4 regions of the Massilia niabensis genome follow, and region 4 is predicted to be linked to each of the others. Evidence: predicted binding sites of a transcription regulator. Region 4 holds the regulator's gene; each other region holds the start of a gene.
The links. The regulator sigma-54, encoded in region 4, starts transcription at its own class of promoters, with help from an activator protein. The targets are predictions, from matches to a motif close to TGGCANGNAANCTGCTTT.
Positions count from the first base shown of each region.

Region 1: a site for sigma-54 is predicted at 2,970-2,987, ahead of ACFPN5_RS23085 (PEP-CTERM sorting domain-containing protein). Genes of this name have one in related genera too.
Region 2: a site for sigma-54 is predicted at 1,821-1,838, ahead of prpB (methylisocitrate lyase). Genes of this name have one in related genera too.
Region 3: a site for sigma-54 is predicted at 1,894-1,911, ahead of ACFPN5_RS16500 (PEP-CTERM sorting domain-containing protein). Genes of this name have one in related genera too.

Region 1 covers NZ_JBHSMU010000018.1:126,620-131,408, reverse strand. The annotation lists gene ACFPN5_RS23095 (glycoside hydrolase family 88/105 protein) at 1-893, shown strand, start outside; gene ACFPN5_RS23090 (DUF4861 family protein) at 910-2,124, shown strand; gene ACFPN5_RS23085 (PEP-CTERM sorting domain-containing protein) at 2,192-2,890, opposite strand; gene ACFPN5_RS23080 (M16 family metallopeptidase) at 3,456-4,789, shown strand, end outside.
Region 2 covers NZ_JBHSMU010000016.1:86,331-91,119, reverse strand. The annotation lists gene ACFPN5_RS21310 (DUF2127 domain-containing protein) at 1-36, shown strand, start outside; gene prpR (propionate catabolism operon regulatory protein PrpR) at 52-1,677, opposite strand; gene prpB (methylisocitrate lyase) at 1,877-2,761, shown strand; gene prpC (bifunctional 2-methylcitrate synthase/citrate synthase) at 2,799-3,950, shown strand; gene acnD (Fe/S-dependent 2-methylisocitrate dehydratase AcnD) at 3,960-4,789, shown strand, end outside.
Region 3 covers NZ_JBHSMU010000015.1:450,620-455,408, reverse strand. The annotation lists gene ACFPN5_RS16510 (tetratricopeptide repeat protein) at 1-664, shown strand, start outside; gene ACFPN5_RS16505 (HupE/UreJ family protein) at 661-1,788, shown strand; gene ACFPN5_RS16500 (PEP-CTERM sorting domain-containing protein) at 1,958-2,548, shown strand; gene ACFPN5_RS16495 (serine hydrolase domain-containing protein) at 2,723-4,177, shown strand; gene ACFPN5_RS16490 (M1 family metallopeptidase) at 4,333-4,789, shown strand, end outside.
Region 4 covers NZ_JBHSMU010000008.1:87,467-92,255, reverse strand. The annotation lists gene ACFPN5_RS07355 (enoyl-CoA hydratase/isomerase family protein) at 1-879, opposite strand, end outside; gene hpf (ribosome hibernation-promoting factor, HPF/YfiA family) at 991-1,344, opposite strand; gene ACFPN5_RS07345 (RNA polymerase factor sigma-54) at 1,408-2,883, opposite strand; gene lptB (LPS export ABC transporter ATP-binding protein) at 2,909-3,667, opposite strand; gene lptA (lipopolysaccharide transport periplasmic protein LptA) at 3,667-4,269, opposite strand; gene lptC (LPS export ABC transporter periplasmic protein LptC) at 4,285-4,789, opposite strand, start outside.

The sequences.
Region 1 (4,789 bases), on a different contig from region 4:
ACGACGCCGGTTCGATGTGCGCGGCGATGATGCGCGCACGCGTGGCAAAAATCGGCCCGGACCTGTCGAAGCAGATCCAGGTCTGCGGCAACTGGGTGGCGAAGCAGCAGTTCCGCCTGAAGGACGGCACGCTGGCGCGCGAGCGGCCGCAGGCTGTGTCGCTGTGGGCCGACGACATGTACATGGGCGTGCCGGCGCTGGCCGAACTGGGCCGCATGACGGGCGACCGTGCCTACTATGACGACGCCGTCAAGAACGTACTGCAGATGTCGGGCTACATGTTCAACCCGCAGCTCAACCTCTACACGCATGGCTGGAACGCAAACCACCCGGACGCGCCGCAGTTCTACTGGGGCCGCGCCAACGGCTGGGCCGTGCTGTCGATGTCGGACCTGCTCGACGTGCTGCCGAAGGACCACCCGGGATATCCGAAGGTGCTGGAACAGCTGCGCAAGTCGCTCAAGGGCATCGCCCAGCTGCAGTCGGGCACGGGCCTGTGGCACCAGATGCTGGACCGGAACGACTCCTACCTCGAGACCTCGGCCAGCGCCATCTTCACCTACGTTTACGCACACGCGATCAACGAAGGCTGGATCAGCCCGACCACCTATGGTTCGATCGCACTGGCCGGCTGGGCCGGGCTGTCGACGAAGATCAACGACAAGGGCCAGGTCGAAGGTACCTGCGTCGGCACCACCTTCGCCAGCGACCAAGTGTATTACTACAATCGCCCGACCAGCACCGCCGCCCTGCACGGCTACGGCCCCACGCTGCTGGCCGGCGCCGAAATCATCAAGCTGGTGAAGAACCCGGCCTTTAACATCGAGCACCGCGTGCGTACCTACCATTTCGTGCCCAAGGGCGGGCAGACCAACTACCGCGAACATCACTGATCCACCGGAGAGCTGCATGAATTCGATGCTTTTGCATTTCACCCTCGGCACGTTGTTGCTGCCGACGGCGGCTTTGGCTGCCGAGCGCCTGAACGTTACGGTCAGCCACGACCTGGCAATTGCGCGTCCATCGGAAACGATCACGATCCCCTGGACCGAGGTCAATCGCGCCCTGCCCGGCGCTCTGATCCAGCGCATCGTCGTTAAGGACAGCAAGGGGCGCGTGCTGCCGCACCAGGTCACCAACGTGGCGCCGCAGGCGAAGGACCCGAAGAACATCGGCGCGGCCTATGGCGAGCTGATTTTCCAGCACAACTTCGCCGCCGGCGAAAAGGCGGCCACCTTCACCGTCGAGAAGAGCGAGACCCTGGCGCCGGTGTTCCCGGCCAAGGTGTCCGCGCGCTACGTGCAGGAGCGCCTCGACGACTTCGCCTGGGAAAACGACCGCGTTGCGCACCGAACCTACGGCCCTGCCCTCGCGGCGCCGGCGGAACCGGGCAGCGGCAAGGAAGTGCTGGTCACGAGCGGCCTCGATGTCTGGTTCAAGCGGGTGGATTACCCGGTCGTCGACCGCTGGTACAACAAGGGCCACGACCACTACCACAAGGATGAAGGCGAAGGCATGGACATGTACCAGGTCGGCAAGTCGCGTGGTTGCGGCGGCACCGGCGTCTGGGACGGCAGCGCGCTCTTCACCAGCATTAACTACAAGTCGTGGAAGGTGCTGGCCAACGGCCCGGTGCGCGCCGTCTTCGAGCTGACCTATGACGGCTGGGACGCGGGCGGCACCAAAGTGACGGAAGTAAAACGCTTCACCGTCGACGCCGGCCACCAGCTCGACCAGATCGACAGCACGTTTACGTTCGCGGGCCCGCGCGAGATCACGGTCGCGGTCGGGCTGAACAAGAACCCGTCGGACAAGAACCAGGATCCGAAGATCGCGGTCGTGAAGAACGAGCGCGACCCCTCGCTGCTGCAGTGGGTGCAGCAGGCAAGCAACGGGGCGATGGGCACCGCGATCGTGCTGCCCTCGGCCAGCGGGTTTGCCGAAGATGCGCTGAACCACCTGGTCCTGGCGAAAGTCGAGTCAGGCAAGCCGCTGCGCTACTACGCGGGCGCGGTCTGGGACCGGGCCGGGCACATCGTCTCGCAAGAGGCGTGGACGGCTTACGTGGCGCAGGCCGCGGCGCGGGCGAAGAATCCGGTGAAGGTGACGCTGGGCGCACGCTGAACATGCTGCCGCCCAGGCATCAACCCGAACAGTCGGGGCCGGCGGTGCGGCCCCGACCCGCAAGCAATCAAACTTTATTTCGGTTACGCCGGCGACCAGAAGCGGCCAGAGCGATCAATCCCAGTGCCGACAAGGCCAGGGTCGCTGGCTCCGGCACCTCTGTCGGGTCGCCTGGGTCGGTCGGGTCGGTCGGGTCGGTCGGGTCGCCCGGGTCGGATGGAGCGCCCGGATTGACACTTCCTAATGTAATGTTGTCGAAGGCGATGTTGTTCGTCGCGCCGCGGAAGTCGACCGAGCGCGCAATCCCGGCGAACGTGACGCCGACCGGACTGAACCGGCAATAGAGGCCACTCGGATCGCCGCTGCAGTTATCGATATTGTCATGCAGTTCCAGGGACGCCAGCAGGCTGCCCGTACCGTTCAGTCCTTCGTAAACCTCGATAAATCCGTTCTCCTCGCTGCTATAGAAGAACGAGAAGCCCGTGTCGAAACCGGCCGCCACGTTCATCATCGCACTACCACCCTCCAGGAAAGCGATGACGGTGCTCGCCGAAGGTTCGTTGGCGACGTTACCGGTACCGCCGGCATCCAGGTCGATCGAACCCAGGGTTCTACTTGAGAAGTTAATCCCGTAGTTGGTTCCCCTATTGCCTGCAGAGTCGGTGCCACCGTTGTAGAAATCATTGACCGAGGCACGGTCTGCGACCCCTTCAAAGTCAAGCACGATGGGGACAGCCGCTGCACTGCCGGCAAACAAGACGGTCATAGCGACTGCGCACGCGATTTTTGTAATAGCTGACACGTTTCTCTCCCAAGGGTTGTCTGCCAGTGCTGGCCTAGGCTCTGCAGCAAGACGCGTGCCATTTGTAAATACGGGGCATATGCGCCAGGCATGGCGCAGATCGCGCCCACAGTGTAAGTTTTATCGACAACAAGTCGCATTGTTGTCAGTATTTCTGGTATTAATTATACGTTGCCCGGCACTACAGGCTGTCATTGCGCAGCACTATTTTGCGCTTCGGGCGAGGAGGATTTTCCGTTCGGTTGCAGAGTGCCCATAACGCAAAAACGCGGGCGTTTTTTTGGCGACCATGACGGCCCATCGGATGTCAGCGCCCGTGATTGGTACCGGCGTTGCTCATCTGTGCATTCTCGAGGGTTTGCCGGTCCACCTCGGTGGTGGTGCTGGTGCCGGCTCCAGCGCGCTTGCGCGCAAACATGAACAAGCTGCGCGAGGATCAATCAGGCTGCTGATCGATACACTAAAAACAAATGGCGTAAGTAAATAAGCAGCGTAGAATCTGCCAACTTAACTTTTGGTAAGGTTGCCGATGCCCTTTCTTGTCCTGCGCCACGTCTGCTCGATCGCAGCCCTTTCCCTGTGCCTGGGCAGCGCCGACGCGGCTGTCGATTTGACCGAACCGCTCCGGTTCGAGCGCGAGCTCAAGGTCGGCAAACTGGCAAATGGCCTGACCTACTACATCAAACGCAATGCGCGGCCGGAAAAGCAGCTGGAGCTGCAACTGGTGGTCAAGGTCGGCTCGATCGTCGAAGACGACGATCAGCAGGGACTGGCGCACTTCGTCGAACACATGGGCTTCAATGGATCGGCCAACTTCAAGAAAACGGAGCTTCTCTCCTATCTGCAATCGATCGGTGTCAAGGTCGGGCCCGACCTGAACGCGCGTACCAGCTACGACGAAACCGTCTATAAGTTGTTGATCCCCACCGGCAGGCAGGAACATGTGGACAAGGGTTTCCTGGTCCTGTCGGATTGGGCCCAGGGCATGACGCTCGACGCCGCAGCCATCGACGCCGAACGTGGCGTGATCCTGGAAGAAGCGCGCCAACGCAATGGCGCGACCTACCGCATGCATCGCTCGCTGTCGTCCAACTGGTTCGGGATCGGAGAATCACGCTATTCGAAACGCACACCGATTGGCCAGGAAGACATTATCAGGAACGCGCCCCCGGAAGCGCTGCGGCGCTTTTACAAGGACTGGTACCGTCCCGACCTGATGGCGGTCATCGTGGTGGGCGACATCGATCCGGCCGCTGCCGAGAAAATGATTGAAACCCATTTTGGTGCGATGGCCATGCCCGCCAAGCCGCGCCCCCGCGTTTACACCAATATGGTCGCGCACCGCAGTACCAACGCCAGGGTCGCCACTGATGTGGAAGCGACGACCAACAGCTTGAGTATCCGTTATCCGCTGGCTGAACGGCCGCCGCGGCGCACCGTGGGCGACTATCGCGCACTGCAGGTCCGCAACCTGTTTAACTTCATGCTGAACCGGCGCCTTCAGCAACTGACACAGCTGCCCGAGCCGCCCTTCCTGAGAGCGCAGACGGCGTACCACCCCATGGGAAAAGGCCATCAGGCCTTCGCGATCGATGCGACGCTGGCCAGGGGCGGGGCCGCTCCGGCCATCGCTGCATTGACCCAGGAAAGCGCGCGGGTGCGTGAGTTCGGCTTCAGCCAGAGTGAACTGGACACCGCCAGGAAAAGCATGTCGCGCAACGTGGAACTGCAGTATGCCGACCGCGACAAGGTGAGCTCGTCCGCCTTTGTCGGCGCCTACGTCGGCAGCTTCCTCAATGATGAGGTGTCGCCTGGCCTGGAAGATATCTACCGGTTCGCCCGCGAACTGCTGCCGACGATTCA
Region 2 (4,789 bases), on a different contig from region 4:
CTCTACAGCCTGCGTCGGCGCAGGTCAGCCCGCTGAGCCGTTGACGGAGGCTCATGCGCCGGCCTTGAGCCTGCGCCACAAGGTCGTGCGGCTGATGCCGAGGTGGCGCGCGGCGGCGTCGCGCTGGCCGCCGAAACGGGCCAACACCTGGGCGACGCTTTCCTCGGGCGCGGCCAGGGCCTGCGCTGCAGGCGCAGATCCGGCTGCGGCCAGCTCGGCATCAACCCGCCCCAGCTCCGGAGCAATCGCCAGTAAAAAGCTGGGCGTGAGCGCCTGCAGCGGTTCGGCCGCGAGGAAGAGGGCGAGGCGTTCCATCAGGTTGCGCAGTTCGCGCACGTTGCCCGGCCAGCGATAGCGTTCGAGCAGCGGTGCACAGGCCGTCACTTCGGCATGCAGGTTCGGATGGGGCCGGGCGCCGAGTGCCGCCAGCGCGCCCTTGAGCGACCATTCCGCCAGCGGCGCGATGTCCGGCACCCGCGCGCGCAGCGGCGGCACGGCAAGGCGCAGCACCGCGAGGCGATAGAACAGGTCGGCGCGGAAGCGCCCTTCGCCCACCCGCGCTTCCAGGTCGCAATGGGTGGCGCTGATCACCCGCACCGCGATCGGCACCGGGCGCGTGCCGCCCACGCGCATCACCTCGCGCTCTTCCAGCACCCGCAGCAGCCGCGTCTGCAAGGCCAGCGGCATTTCGCCGATTTCGTCCAAAAACAGCGTGCCGCCATCGGCCGCCTCGAACAGTCCCGCATGCCCTCCGCGGCGCGCACCCGTGAAGGCGCCTTCCTCGTGCCCGAAGAGTTCGGACTCGAGCAGCGACTCGGCAATCGCGCCGCAGTTCACCGCCACGAAGGGCCGGTTCGCGCCCAGGCTGCGCGGCCCCTCGCGGTGGATCGCCTGGGCGACGAGTTCCTTGCCGCTGCCCGTTTCGCCTTCGATCAGCACGGTCGCAGGCGAACGCGCGTACAGCACGGTCGTCTGGCGCAGGCGCTCCATGGCGCCGGACTCGCCGCGCAGGTCGTTCAGGCCGCGCCGCGCCGGCCGCAGGTCCTCAAGCGGCCGGCGCCGGAGGCGGTTCGCCTCCAGCTGGGTCAGGCGCGCCACTTCCAGCGCATCGTCGAAGGCCTGGCGGATCGAGGCCGCCGAATACAGGAACACGCTGTTGACACCGGCTTCCTCGGCCAGGTCCGTGATCAGGCCGGCGCCGACGATGACTCCGATACCGCCCGCCTGCATTTCCTTGATCGCCGCGCGCGCATCCTCGCGCGTCACATAGCTGCGCTGTGCAATCGTCAGGCCGAAGGTGGCGGCAAAGTCCGCCAGTTCCGGCAGCGGCTGCTGGTAGCTGATCACGCCGACCTGCGTGGAGACCTTGCGCGCCCGGCTCAGGGCCTGCAGCAGGTCGAAGCCGCTGGCCTTGGCGTTGACCACCGGCACCGATACCCGGCCCTTCAGGTAGGCGCCGTTCGAGCCGGCCGCGATGACCACGTCGCAGCGTTCGGTTGCCATGCGTTCGCGGATATGGCGCGCCGCTTCGTCGAAGCCGAGGTTGATCGGCTCGATGGTCGCCAGGTGGTCGTATTCGAGCGTAATGTCGCGGAACAGGTCAGACAGGCGCGAGACCGACACGGTCCAGATGACGGGTTTGTCGGAGTCTTGTGGCAGGGGGGAGGGCGGTCGCATGTTTCAATTTTACCGCAACGCTGTTTCATATGTTTCAACTGAAACGCCAAATGAAACATGGAACAGGTGTACGCACCAGCTCGCTTGACGCTAAGCCCTTGAAGTATCAGGCTTTTCCAGGAAGCGGTCGGTAGCCCGGCGGCTGGCACGCTCCTTGCAGTAATAAACACATTCATTACCGAACCACTCAGGAGACCCCATGATCCAATCGCCAGGCGCGCTGTTCCGTCGCGCAGTCCAGGAAGAATCGCCGCTGCAAGTCGTCGGCGCGATCAACGCCAACCATGCCCTGCTCGCCAAGCGCGCCGGCTTCAAGGCCATCTACCTGTCGGGCGGCGGCGTCGCCGCCGGCTCGCTCGGCCTGCCCGACCTCGGCATCTCCAACCTGGACGACGTGCTGACCGACGTGCGCCGCATCACCGACGTGTGCGACCTGCCGCTGCTGGTCGACGTCGACACCGGGTTCGGCTCCTCGGCCTTCAACGTCGCGCGCACGGTGAAATCGATGATCAAGTTCGGCGCCGCCGCGATCCACATCGAAGACCAGGTTGGCGCCAAGCGCTGCGGCCACCGCCCGGGCAAGGAAATCGTCTCGAAACAGGAAATGGTCGACCGCATCAAGGCCGCCGTCGACGCCCGCACCGACGAGAACTTCGTGATCATGGCGCGCACCGACGCGCTGGCCGTGGAAGGCATCGACGCGGCGATCGAGCGCGCGGTGGCCTGTGTCGAAGCCGGTGCTGACATGGTGTTCCCGGAAGCGATGACGGAACTCGCCATGTATTCGCGCTTCGCGAAAGCCGTGGGCGTGCCGATCCTGGCCAACATCACCGAATTCGGTTCGACCCCGCTGTTCACGGTCGACGAATTGAAAACCGCCGATGTGGGCCTGGTGCTGTATCCGCTGTCGGCCTTCCGCGCCATGAACAAGGCGGCTGAAAACGTCTATACGGCCATCCGCCGCGATGGCAGCCAGCAGGCCGTGGTCGACACCATGCAGACCCGTGCCGAACTCTACGACCGTATCAATTACCACGACTTTGAGCAAAAGCTCGACGCGCTGTTCGCGGCGCAGAAAAAATAATTGAATTAATAAACTGAGACCTGAACTGGAGACCAACATGACCGAACAAGCCCCTGCCTTCAAGCCGAAGAAATCCGTTGCCCTGTCGGGCGTCGCCGCCGGTAACACCGCGCTGTGCTCCGTCGGCAAGACCGGCAACGACCTGCACTACCGCGGCTACGACATCCTGGACGTCGCCAACAGCTGCGAATTCGAGGAAATCGCCTACCTGCTGGTGCACGGCAAGCTGCCAACGTCCGCCGAACTGAAGGGCTACAAGGCCAAGCTGCGCTCGCTGCGCGGCCTGCCGCAGGCGGTCAAGCTGGCGCTGGAAGCTCTCCCGGCCGGCAGCCATCCGATGGACGTGATGCGCACCGGCGTCTCGACGCTGGGCTGCACGCTGCCCGAAAAGGACGACCACAACACCCCCGGCGCGCGCGACATCGCGGACCGCCTGATGGCCTCGTTCGGCTCGATGCTGCTGTACTGGTACCACTACAGCCACAACGGCAAGCGCATCGAAACCGAGACCGACGACGATTCGATCGGCGGCCACTTCCTGCACCTGCTGCACGGCCACGCGCCGCGCGAAGAATGGGTCAAGGCGATGCACACCTCGCTGATCCTCTATGCCGAGCACGAATTCAACGCCTCGACCTTTACCGCGCGCGTGATCGCCGGCACCGGCTCCGACATGCACTCGGCCATCACCGGCGCCATCGGCGCCCTGCGCGGCCCGAAGCACGGCGGCGCCAACGAAGTGGCGCTCGAGATCCAGAAGCGCTACGAAAACGCCGACGAAGCCGAAGCCGACATCCGCAACCGCGTCGCGAACAAGGAAGTCGTGATCGGCTTCGGCCATCCGGTTTATACGATTTCCGACCCGCGCAACGTGGTCATCAAGGAAGTGGCGCGCACGCTGTCGGAGAGCGCCGGCTCGATGAAGATGTTCGACATCGCCGAGCGCCTTGAATCGGTCATGTGGGAAGTCAAGAAGATGTTCCCGAACCTGGACTGGTTCTCGGCCGTGTCGTACCACATGATGGGCGTGCCGACCGCCATGTTCACGCCGCTGTTCGTCATCTCGCGCACCTCGGGCTGGGCCGCGCACGTCATCGAGCAGCGCATCGACAACAAGATCATCCGCCCGAGCGCAAACTATGTCGGTCCCGACGACCTCGCGTTCGTGCCGATCGCCGTTCGTAAGTAAAAGAGCATCATGAACAACGCATACCGCAAACCCCTGCACGGCACCAACCTGCATTACTTCGACACGCGCGAAGCGGTCGACTCGATCGAACCGGGCGCCTACGACAAGCTGCCCTATACCTCGCGCGTGCTGGCGGAAAACCTGGTGCGCCGCTGCGAGCCGATGCAGCTGGTGCCGGCACTGAAGCAATTCATCGAGCGCCGCCGCGACCTCGATTTCCCGTGGTTCCCGGCGCGCGTGGTCTGCCACGACATCCTGGGCCAGACCGCGCTGGTGGACCTGGCCGGCCTGCGCGACGCCATCGCGCAAGAGGGCGGCAATCCGGCACTGGTCAATCCCGTGGTGCCGACCCAGCTCGTGGTCGACCATTCGCTGGCCGTCGAGTGCGGCGGCTTCGACCCGGACGCATTCGAAAAGAACCGGGCGATCGAGGACCGCCGCAACGAAGACCGCTTCCACTTCATCGACTGGACCAAGAAGGCGTTCCAGAACGTCGACGTGATCCCGCCCGGGAACGGCATCCTGCACCAGATCAACCTGGAGCGCATGAGCCCCGTGGTGCAGGTCAAGGATGGCATCGCCTTCCCGGACACGCTGGTCGGCACCGACTCGCATACGCCGATGGTCGATGCGCTGGGCGTGATCGCCATCGGCGTCGGCGGCCTGGAAGCGGAGAGCGTCATGCTGGGCCGCGCATCCTACATGCGCCTGCCGGACATCGTCGGCGTCGAGCTGACCGGCAAACCGCAGCCGGGCATTACCGCGACCGACGTGGTGCTGGCGCTGACCGAGTTCCTGCGCAACGCCAAGGTCGTCTCGACCTGGCTCGAGTTCTACGG
Region 3 (4,789 bases), on a different contig from region 4:
GCAAACCTGCCTCTCGAACGTCGGCAGCGTCAGCGGTGCGGCAAGCGCCAGCTACGAGCGCCTGCTGCAAACCTATGCGGCGCGATCCGACAGCGCGCCGGCCATCCGCGCCTGGGTCGCCACCCTGCTCGGCGAAATGGCGGCGCGCCTGGGCCGCGGCGCAGCCGCCGACACCCACTTTCGCGAAGCCCTTGCGCTCGACCCGTCCGACAGCTACCTGCTGGCCGCGTATGCCGACTTCATGCTCGACGCCGGCCGCGCAGGCGAGGTCGTGCGCCTCCTGAAGGACAAGACAGCGGCCGACGCCCTGCTGCTGCGCCATGCCATCGCACTGAAAACGGCGCGCATGCCCGAAGCAGCCCGCGCCAGCGCAGAGCTGGCGGCGCGCTTCGACGCGGCCAGGCGCCGCCGCGACAGCGTGCACCAGCGCGAAGAAGCGCGTTATGCACTCGCGCTGCGTGGCGATGCGGCGGCTGCCGTGCGCCTGGCCAAGCTGAACTGGGCGGTGCAGAAAGAGCCGGCCGACCTGCGTATCCTGGCCGAAGCCGCCGTAGCCAGCGGCGACGCCGAGGCGCGTGCCCTGGTACGCGACTGGCTGGCACGCAGCCGGATCGAAGACGCCACCATCGCGGCGACCGTGGCGCGCCTGGAGGGCAAGGCATGATGGCGCGCTGGCTCATCCTTGCAGCCCTGCTCCTTGCGGGCGCGCTGCCGGCATACGCGCACAAGGCGAGCGACAGTTACCTCGCGCTGGACGTCAAGGAACAACGGATCGAAGGCCAGTGGGACATCGCCCTGCGCGACCTCGAGATGGCCGTCGGCATCGACGCCAACGGCGACGCCGCCCTGACCTGGGACGAAGTGCGCGCGCGCCACGCGGCGATCGCCGCCTATGCGCTGTCACGCCTGAAGCTCTCCAGCGGCGGCGAGCCTTGCCGGCTGCGCGTGAGCGAGCAGCTGGTCGACAAGCATACCGACGGCACGTATTCGGTACTGCGCCTGCAGGGCGAATGCGGGGCGCCGGTGACCGCGCTGGAAGTCGACTACAGCCTGCTGTTCGACATCGATCCCCAGCACAAGGGCCTGCTGCGGCTCACCCACGGCCCGGCCACGAGCGCCGCCATCTTCGCACCGGATGCGCGCCGGCAGACGCTGACGGTGGCCGAGCCCGCACGCTGGCGCCAGTTTGCCGACTACGTGCGCCATGGCGTCTGGCATATCTGGATCGGCTTCGACCACATTCTGTTCCTGCTGTCGCTGCTGCTGCCGGCCGTGCTGGTGCGCCGCGACGGCCAGTGGCAGGGGCGCGACACGCTCAAGGCCTCGGCCATCGACGTTCTCAAGATCGTCACCGCGTTCACGCTGGCGCACTCGCTGACCCTGAGCCTGGCCGTGCTCGGCGCGCTGTCCCTGCCCTCGCGCCTGGTCGAGTCGGCGATTGCGGCATCGGTCATCCTGGCTGCGCTGAACAACCTGTGGCCGCTGTATCACCGCTGGCGCGCACTGGTCGCCTTCGGCTTCGGCCTGATCCACGGCTTCGGCTTTGCCAGCGTGCTGGCCGACCTGGGCCTGCCGCAGGGCGCGCTGGTGCTGTCGCTGGTCGGCTTCAACGTCGGCGTCGAACTGGGCCAGCTGGCGATCGTCGCCCTGTTCCTGCCGCTGGCTTTTGCATTGCGCCGGGGCCTGTTTTACCGGCGCATGGTGATGACGGGAGGGTCGGTCTGCATCGCACTGGTGGCGCTGGTGTGGCTGGCCGAACGGGCGCTCGACCTGCAACTGATGCTGTGAGCCTGGCGGAAAGGGTGCCTTGCCGTGTCGGATTTTCTTACACCCAGGGAATCTTCTGCAGCAGCCCGCCAGGCAAGTGATTGATTCCTATAGAAAACAAAATTGCGGCACGGAATGTGCTTATCGGAAATTAGGGAAATTCCAATACTAAAAATCCGAAGGAGCCTCCATGAAAACCGTCCTGAAATCGCTCGTCGCCGCCGCCGCCTTTTGCGGCATGTCCGCCCACGCGGGCGTGATCCTGCAAGGCGATATCTCCGCCACGTCGCAGGTCAACTTCTACGAGCCGATGGGACAGTCGTTCCGGGCCGAGGATGCGAACGTCCTGTTCGCCTTCTACTACAGCCCCATGAACGTCGGCTCGCCTGCCGACACCCTGCGCCTGCGCCTGGTCGACGGCGATGGCCTGGACGGCGACACGCTGGCCAATATCGTGTTCGAGATTCCAACCGGCGTCACCGGTTTTTATGATGTCGATTTTTCGGCGGTCACTCTCACCGTCGGCAACATGTACACCGCAGTCTTGAGCATTCCCGGCACCAGCCCTTACTGGGGCGCGTCCTACTCCACCCGCAACAGCCCCTACGCCAACGGCCGTGCCTACCTGGCGGGCGAGCGCGCCGATTCGGATTACGACATGACCTTCCGCGTCACCCCGTTCGCGCAAGAGGAGCCGGTCGAGGTACCGGAGCCTGGCACCATCGCCATCCTGTCGCTGGGACTTGCGGGACTGGCGGCTGCCCGCCGCAGGAAGGCCTGAGGCCTGCCTGCCATTGCAATCATGACGGCAGGCGCGACGGCGCGCCTGCCGGGACGACCCTGCCTGCCAGCTCGCCCGGCACTCTTCCAACGCATTTGCAACCAAGCGACCAGCCAACCGCCATCGGTTGCGGTCGGCTTCGCACGCCCCTCGCGACCATTACCAGGAGAAGCATTGATTCGCCTTGACCCCAGCATTCCTGCTACCCGCCTGCAGCGCATCGCCCTGTCCCTGCTGCTCGCCGCCATGGCGCCGGCCTTTGCCGCGACGAGCGACGAAATCGCCCGCATCGAGCGCGGCCTGCGTCAGCCGGTTGCGCTGGCCAGCCAGGCGGCGACGCGCACCCTGGCCGATGAAATGCGCCGGCTGAACGTGCCGGGCGTGAGCATCGCCGTCATCCGCGGCGGCAAGATCGCCTGGGCGCAGGGCTTTGGCGTGACCCATATCGGCGGCCCGGCGGTGACGGCCGACACGCTGTTCCAGGCAGCCTCGATCAGCAAACCGGTGGCGGCCATGGCCGCGTTGCGCCTGGCCCAGGAAGGCAAGCTCGATCTCGACGCCGACGTCAACACCATCCTGACCAGCTGGAAGCTGCCTCCCGCCTCGACCGGCGAGGCGAAAACCAGCCTGCGCCAGCTGCTGTCGCATACCGGCGGCACGAGCGTATCGGGCTTCCGCGGCTACGCTGCCGACCAAGCGGTCCCGACCCTGGTGCAGGTGCTCGACGGAGCCGCGCCCGCGAACTCGCAACCGGTGCGCGTCGAAGCCGCGCCAGGCAGCACCTTCAGCTATTCCGGCGGCGGCTACAGCATCGTCCAGCAGGCGCTGATCGACCGCGCGCAGCAGCCGTTCGATGCGCTCCTTGCTAATACGGTCCTCAAACCGATTGGCATGAAGGACAGCAGCTTCGCCCAGCCGCTGCCGGCCGCCCTGCTGGCGCGCGCCGCACTGCCGCACGACGCCACTGGCAAGCCGTATGCCGGTGGTCCCTACACTTATCCGGAGCTGGCCGCGGCCGGCCTGTGGACGACGCCGACGGATCTCGCCCGCTTTGCCATCGACCTGCAGCGCAGCGCGAGCGGCGGCAAGGGGGTGCTGTCGCCCTCGATGGCGCGCACCATGCTGCAGCCGGTGAAGAAGGGCTACGGCCTTGGGACAATGGTCGAGGGCGCCGGCGTGGCGTCGGGCTTTGGCCACACCGGCAGCAACATGGGCTACCAGAACACGCTGTTCGCTTATGCCGGTGCAGATAAAGGCGGCGACGGCGTGGTCGTCATGACCAACAGCGCGAATGGCGGCGAGCTCGCCGGCGCGATCGTGCGCGCCGTCGCGTTCGAGTACAAGTGGCCAAGCCGCCAGCCGAGGCTGCGCGAAGCCATCGCCCTGCCGGAAGCGGCCCAGGACAAGCTCGTTGGGCGCTATGTCGCCCGCGGCTTGGGCGAGTTCACCATCGAGCGCCGCGACGGCCGCTTGATGGTCACCCCGCCCGGCGGCCGCATCGAGCCCTTGCATGCCGAGTCGCCGACGGTACTGTTCGTGCTGGCGCCGGACCTCGAATTGCGCATGGAAGGCGATGGCGGGCGCATCCTGGCCGGTTCGCGCGAGGTTCCATTCACCCGCGCCCAGTAGCGCACAGCAGGCCCAGCGCGGCCCCTGTGGGCCCGCCGCGTCAGACGCTCCGGATATGCACCATGTATCAGCTTTTTTACAAATCCGGCGAAGTCTTGCCGGAAAGTTACCATTAAAATAGTTTCTCCTATTCCATCTATAAAAACAGGGGAAACATGATACGTTTGCCAATCGCTCTGGCGGGGCTGTGCCTTACCGTGTCCGCTTTCGCGGCCGATCCGTTCGATGACAAATTCCGCCAGCTCGACGAGCTCCTGCCGACCGCGACGACCATCCGCACCGCCTCCGGCGCCCCTGGCCACGCCTACTGGCAGCAGCGCGCCGACTACACGATCCGCGCCACGCTCGACGAAGCCGCCCGCGCGATCCGCGGCGCCGAGACGATCACGTATCACAACAACTCCCCGGATACGCTCAATTACCTCTGGCTGCAGCTGGACCAGAACATCTACCGCGCCAATTCGGACGCGCGCATGTCGGCCACGGCGGTCTCGCGCGAGGCCTGGGCCAAGCCGCGCAGCCCGGAAGAAGGCATGAAGTTCGATGCCATGCGCACCACGCTGGAAAGCTTGACCTTCGACGGTGGCTTCAACATCACCTCGGTGAAGGCGA
Region 4 (4,789 bases):
GGCCACGCCGAGCGCGGCCCCGCGCAGCAGCATTTCATGCGTCACGCTCATCAATAGCGGCGAGCGCTGGCGCATCGCCGCCAGGGCCTTTTGCGCGAACGGGGTGCCGTCGTTTTCAAGGGAAGCCATGATCGCCGCGACCGACCCGGCGCTGAAATGCGCATCGATCGCACTGCGCGCGCCTTCCAGTGCACTCGGGCCTGCCTTACCCGCACACTGCGCGCCGAATGCGCGGATCGCCGCCACCAGTTGCGCGCCCGGCGTGGTATCGATCAGCGCGTTCAGTTCGCCCAGCTGCGCGCCCGGCACGAACAGGTCCGCCAGCCCGACATACAGCGCATCGGCCGCGCCGATCGTCAGGCCCGTCAAGCCCAGGTAGTTGCCCAGCTGCCCAGGGGCATGCGACAGGAAATGGCTGCCGCCGACGTCGGGGAACAGGCCGATGTTCACTTCCGGCATCGCCATCCTGGTGCGATCCGTGGCGATGCGCAGGCCCGTCTCCGGTCCACCCTGGGCGATGCCCATGCCGCCGCCCATCACGACCCCATCCATCAGCGAGATATACGGTTTCGGGTAGAAGTGGATCAGGTGGTTCAGCGCATATTCTTCGGTGAAGAAATCTTCTAGCAGCGCGCTGCCGCCCGTCGGGCTTGCGTGGCCGGCCTCGTGGAAGAAGCGGATGTCGCCGCCCGCGCACAGGGCTTTTTCGCTGCTGCTGGTGATCACGACGGCGTCGACGGATGCGTCGTCGCGCCAGGCCAGCAGGGTCTCGGTCAGGCGCCGCACCATGGCGAGCGACAGCGAATTGAGGGCCTTGGGCCGGTCGAGGGTAATCACGCCGGTGCCGTTGGCAACGCGGGTCAGGACATGGTCGGTCATGGCGGGCAAGATGGTTGAAGAGGCATGCATTTTACCCAAGCCGCTGCGCCGGTTCCACAATTGAAAAGGGCGCCCTTCGGCGCCCTCGTTCAGACGGTGCTTCGTTGCCGATCAGACAGCAACAGCCTCTCCGCCTTCAGGACGGCGCTTGAGCGCCTCGTGACTATGGTTTTGCAGGATGGTCTTGTACTTCATCACCTGGCGATCCAGCCTGTCCATGAGCAGGTCGATCGCGGCATACAGGTCTTGCGCCACACTTTCCACGTGCACCATCTTGCCGGAAAGGCGCAGGTTGATCTCGGCTTTCTGCCTTTTGTCTTTTTCAGTGAGGTTATCGATGGCGAGGATGACGTGGGAGTCGATCACTTGATCGAAATGGCGCGTGATGCGTTCCAGCTTGTTCTGTACGTATTCACGGATGGCAGGGGTAACGTCGAGGTGGTGACCGCTGATAGTGAGATTCATACACACTCCTTTGAAAAAGAAACGGCTGACGCAGCACGCTTGGGTCGCGCATGGCTGCCGTTGTTACAAGGATTTGCGGAGACTGACCGGAGGGATCTTGAGGGCCTCACGATATTTTGCAACCGTGCGGCGCGCGATGACCATGCCTTGTTCACCGAGCATTTCCGCGATCTTGCTGTCGGATAATGGGTTCCTGGGGTCCTCTGCTCCTGTCAGTTGCGCAATGAGCGCCCGGATCGCCGTCGAAGAGGCTTCGCCCCCCGCTTCGGTGGCGACGTGGCTTCCGAAGAAATACTTCAGCTCAAACATGCCGTGCGGGGTCAGCATGAATTTCTGAGTTGTCACGCGAGAAATCGTGCTCTCGTGTAGGCCTAGTGTATCAGCAATCTCGCGGAGCACAAGGGGACGCATGGCAACCGCGCCATGGCTGAAAAAGTTGCGCTGACGCTCGACGATGGCCTGCGAAACGCGCAGGATCGTGTCGAAACGCTGGCGCATATTTTTAATTAACCACTTCGCTTCCTGCAGTTGCGCGCTCATCTGGCCTTCGCCCTTGCCCTGCTTGAGCAGGGCCGCGTAGACGTTGTTCACGCGCAGGCGCGGCATGACTTCGTGGTTCAGCATTACGCTCCAGCCGGACCCGGTCTTGCGGACAATAACGTCCGGAACCACGTAGTCCGAGGTGCTCGACGCAAAGGCCGCGCCCGGGTGCGGATTGCACTGGCGGATCACGGCTTGCGCTTCGCGCAGGTCTTCGTCGTCGCAGTCGAGCGCCTTTTTCAGCTTGTTGAATTCGCGCTGGGCGAACCAGGTCAGATAGCCCTCGACGATTTTCAGGGCCATGCGCCGGGTCACCAGCGGCACGCCCGGCATCTGCCGGATCTGCAGCGCCAGGCACTCGCTGGCGCTGCGTGCGCCGACGCCGACCGGATCGAGGCTTTGCACCAGCGCCAGCGCGCAGCGCAGCTCGTCCATATCGACTTCCAGCTCTTCGGGCAGGCGCGCGTGGATCTCGTCGAGCTGCTCTTCCAGGTAGCCGTTGTCGTCGATGGCGTCGATCACCAGTTCGGCCAGCGCGCGGTCGCGCGTACTCGCACCCGTTACCCGGATCTGTTCCGACAGGTGCTCGCGCAGCGTCACGCCAATGGCGCCCAGCTGCGGCCGGCCATCGTCGTCGCCGTCGCTGCCGGATGCACGCGGCGCGTCGCCCCAGTCGGCATCGGCCTCGCCGCGCTCGACATCGCCGCCGTTGGCATCGAGCGCCTCGCCAGCCTCCCCTGGAGCGGCTGGCTCGTCCCCGTTCGGCGCCGGCGCATCGGGCTGCTGGACGGGCGAATCGTTGATGGCGCCGTCAGCCAGCAGGCGCACGGAATTGTCGAGCGGGTCGTCGATCCGCTCGAGCAGCGGGTTATCGGAGAGGATCTGCTCGATCTCCTGGTGCAGTTCGAGCGTGGACAGCTGCAGCAGGCGGATCGACTGCTGTAGCTGTGGCGTCAGCGCCAGGTGCTGCGAAGTCCGGAGTTGCAGGGATTGTTTCATGATGCCGCTTGGTTCTTCGTTTTAACTACATGCGGAAGTGTTCGCCGAGGTAGACGCGTCGTACCGACTCGTCGGCGATGATGTCGTCAGGGCGGCCCGAGGCCAGCACGGCGCCCTGGTTGATGATATAGGCGCGGTCACAGATGCCAAGCGTCTCGCGCACATTGTGGTCGGTGATCAGGACGCCGATGCCGCGCTCCTTCAGGAAGCGCACGATGCGCTGGATCTCGATCACGGCAATCGGGTCGACCCCGGCAAACGGTTCGTCGAGCAGCACGAAACGCGGGTTGGTGGCGAGCGCGCGCGCGATCTCGACCCGGCGCCGCTCGCCGCCCGACAGCGACAGCGCCTGGTTCTCGCGCAGCTTCTCGATCTGCAGTTCGGCCAGCAGGGAGTCGAGCCGCTCGTTGATCGCGGCTTTGGTGAGCGCCTTGCCGTTGTCGTCACGCTGCAGTTCCAGCACGGCGCGGATGTTGTCTTCCACCGTCAGTTTGCGAAACACCGAGGCTTCCTGCGGCAGGTAGGACAGTCCCAATACCGCGCGCCGGTGGATCGGCAGGCTGGAAATGTCGGTGCCGTTGATTTCGATGGTGCCGGCGTCCGACGGCACCAGGCCGACGATCATGTAGAACGAGGTCGTCTTGCCGGCGCCGTTTGGCCCGAGCAGGCCGACGACTTCGCCGCAACCCACCTCGAGCGACACGTCGCGCACGACCAGGCGCTTGCCGTAGCTTTTCTGCAGCCCCCGCACAACCAGGGTGCTGCTGTCGCGTACATCCTTCATTATTTCTTTCCTGCCTGCACTGGTGTGGGAGCCTGCGCCTGTGCCGGCGCCGCTGCCGGAGCTGTACGACGGGGCGCGATGATCAGGGTGCCGCGCCCGCCGCCGACTTTCGTCTGGCCGCTCGGGTCGTTGCGCACGGCGGCCACTTCGCGCCGGTTGTCGTAGGAGATGTAAGGACCGATGAGTTCGTTCGTGACGCGTCCGTTTTCGAGTTCCTTCACGACCGCTTTCGAGAACAGCTTCACCACTTCTTCGCGCTCTTCGTACTCGATGCGCTCGGCCTGGCCTTCCATCCACAGGTCCGGCCCGCCGTCGCGCTTCTGGCGGAAGGTCGCCACGCGTCCCGGATTCGAGGTCAGCGTCACGCTCATGTAGCCTTCCGGCGTTTCCTTGACCAGCGCGCGGTCGGATTTCAGCGTCAGCGTGCCGCGGGTGACGATGACGTTGCCCGTCAGGATGCGCGTCTGCGTGACCTCGTCCAGGTCGGCCGTATCGAATTCGATGACGGCCTGCTTGAGCGAATCGGCCTTCTCGGCCGAGGCCGACAGCGACAGCAGCGCCAGGCAAGCGGCGGCGAGCACGTGGTGGAAGGTTTTTTTCATGTGTTCTTGTTCCTGTTATGGAGTGGGGGCGGCCTGCCGGCGCGGCGGATAGACGATCCGCCCGCGTCCGCCGAGCTGTATCTTCTGGGTCGGGTTCTCGGCCACCAGGCCGACCCCATCTACCGAAGACGCGCCGAGCGTCATCTGCACCGGGAGCTTCGTTTTGATGATTTCGTCGTCGGCCAGCACAGTCAGCGCCTCGGTCCGGGCGTGCAGCGCTTCAGTGGTCGGCGTGGCCGGGCGCACGATGTTGACCTTGCCCATCAGTTCGACCCGGTTCTCGCCATGGAAGACCTGGCCGCGCTCGGCCTGCATCGTCATGCGAGGGCGGCCCGGGGCCATGCTCTCGACCACGGGCCGGGTCACCTCCGACATGTCGGGCTTGGGATGGTGCACCAGGCGCGCGCCGGACATGACATAGCGCGGCGAGCCGGTCTCGGTCATGCGCACGAAACTGAAATTCTCGACAATATAATCGGGCTCGCTTCCCCCGTTGCCACCGACCACCTCGTCTTCCGAC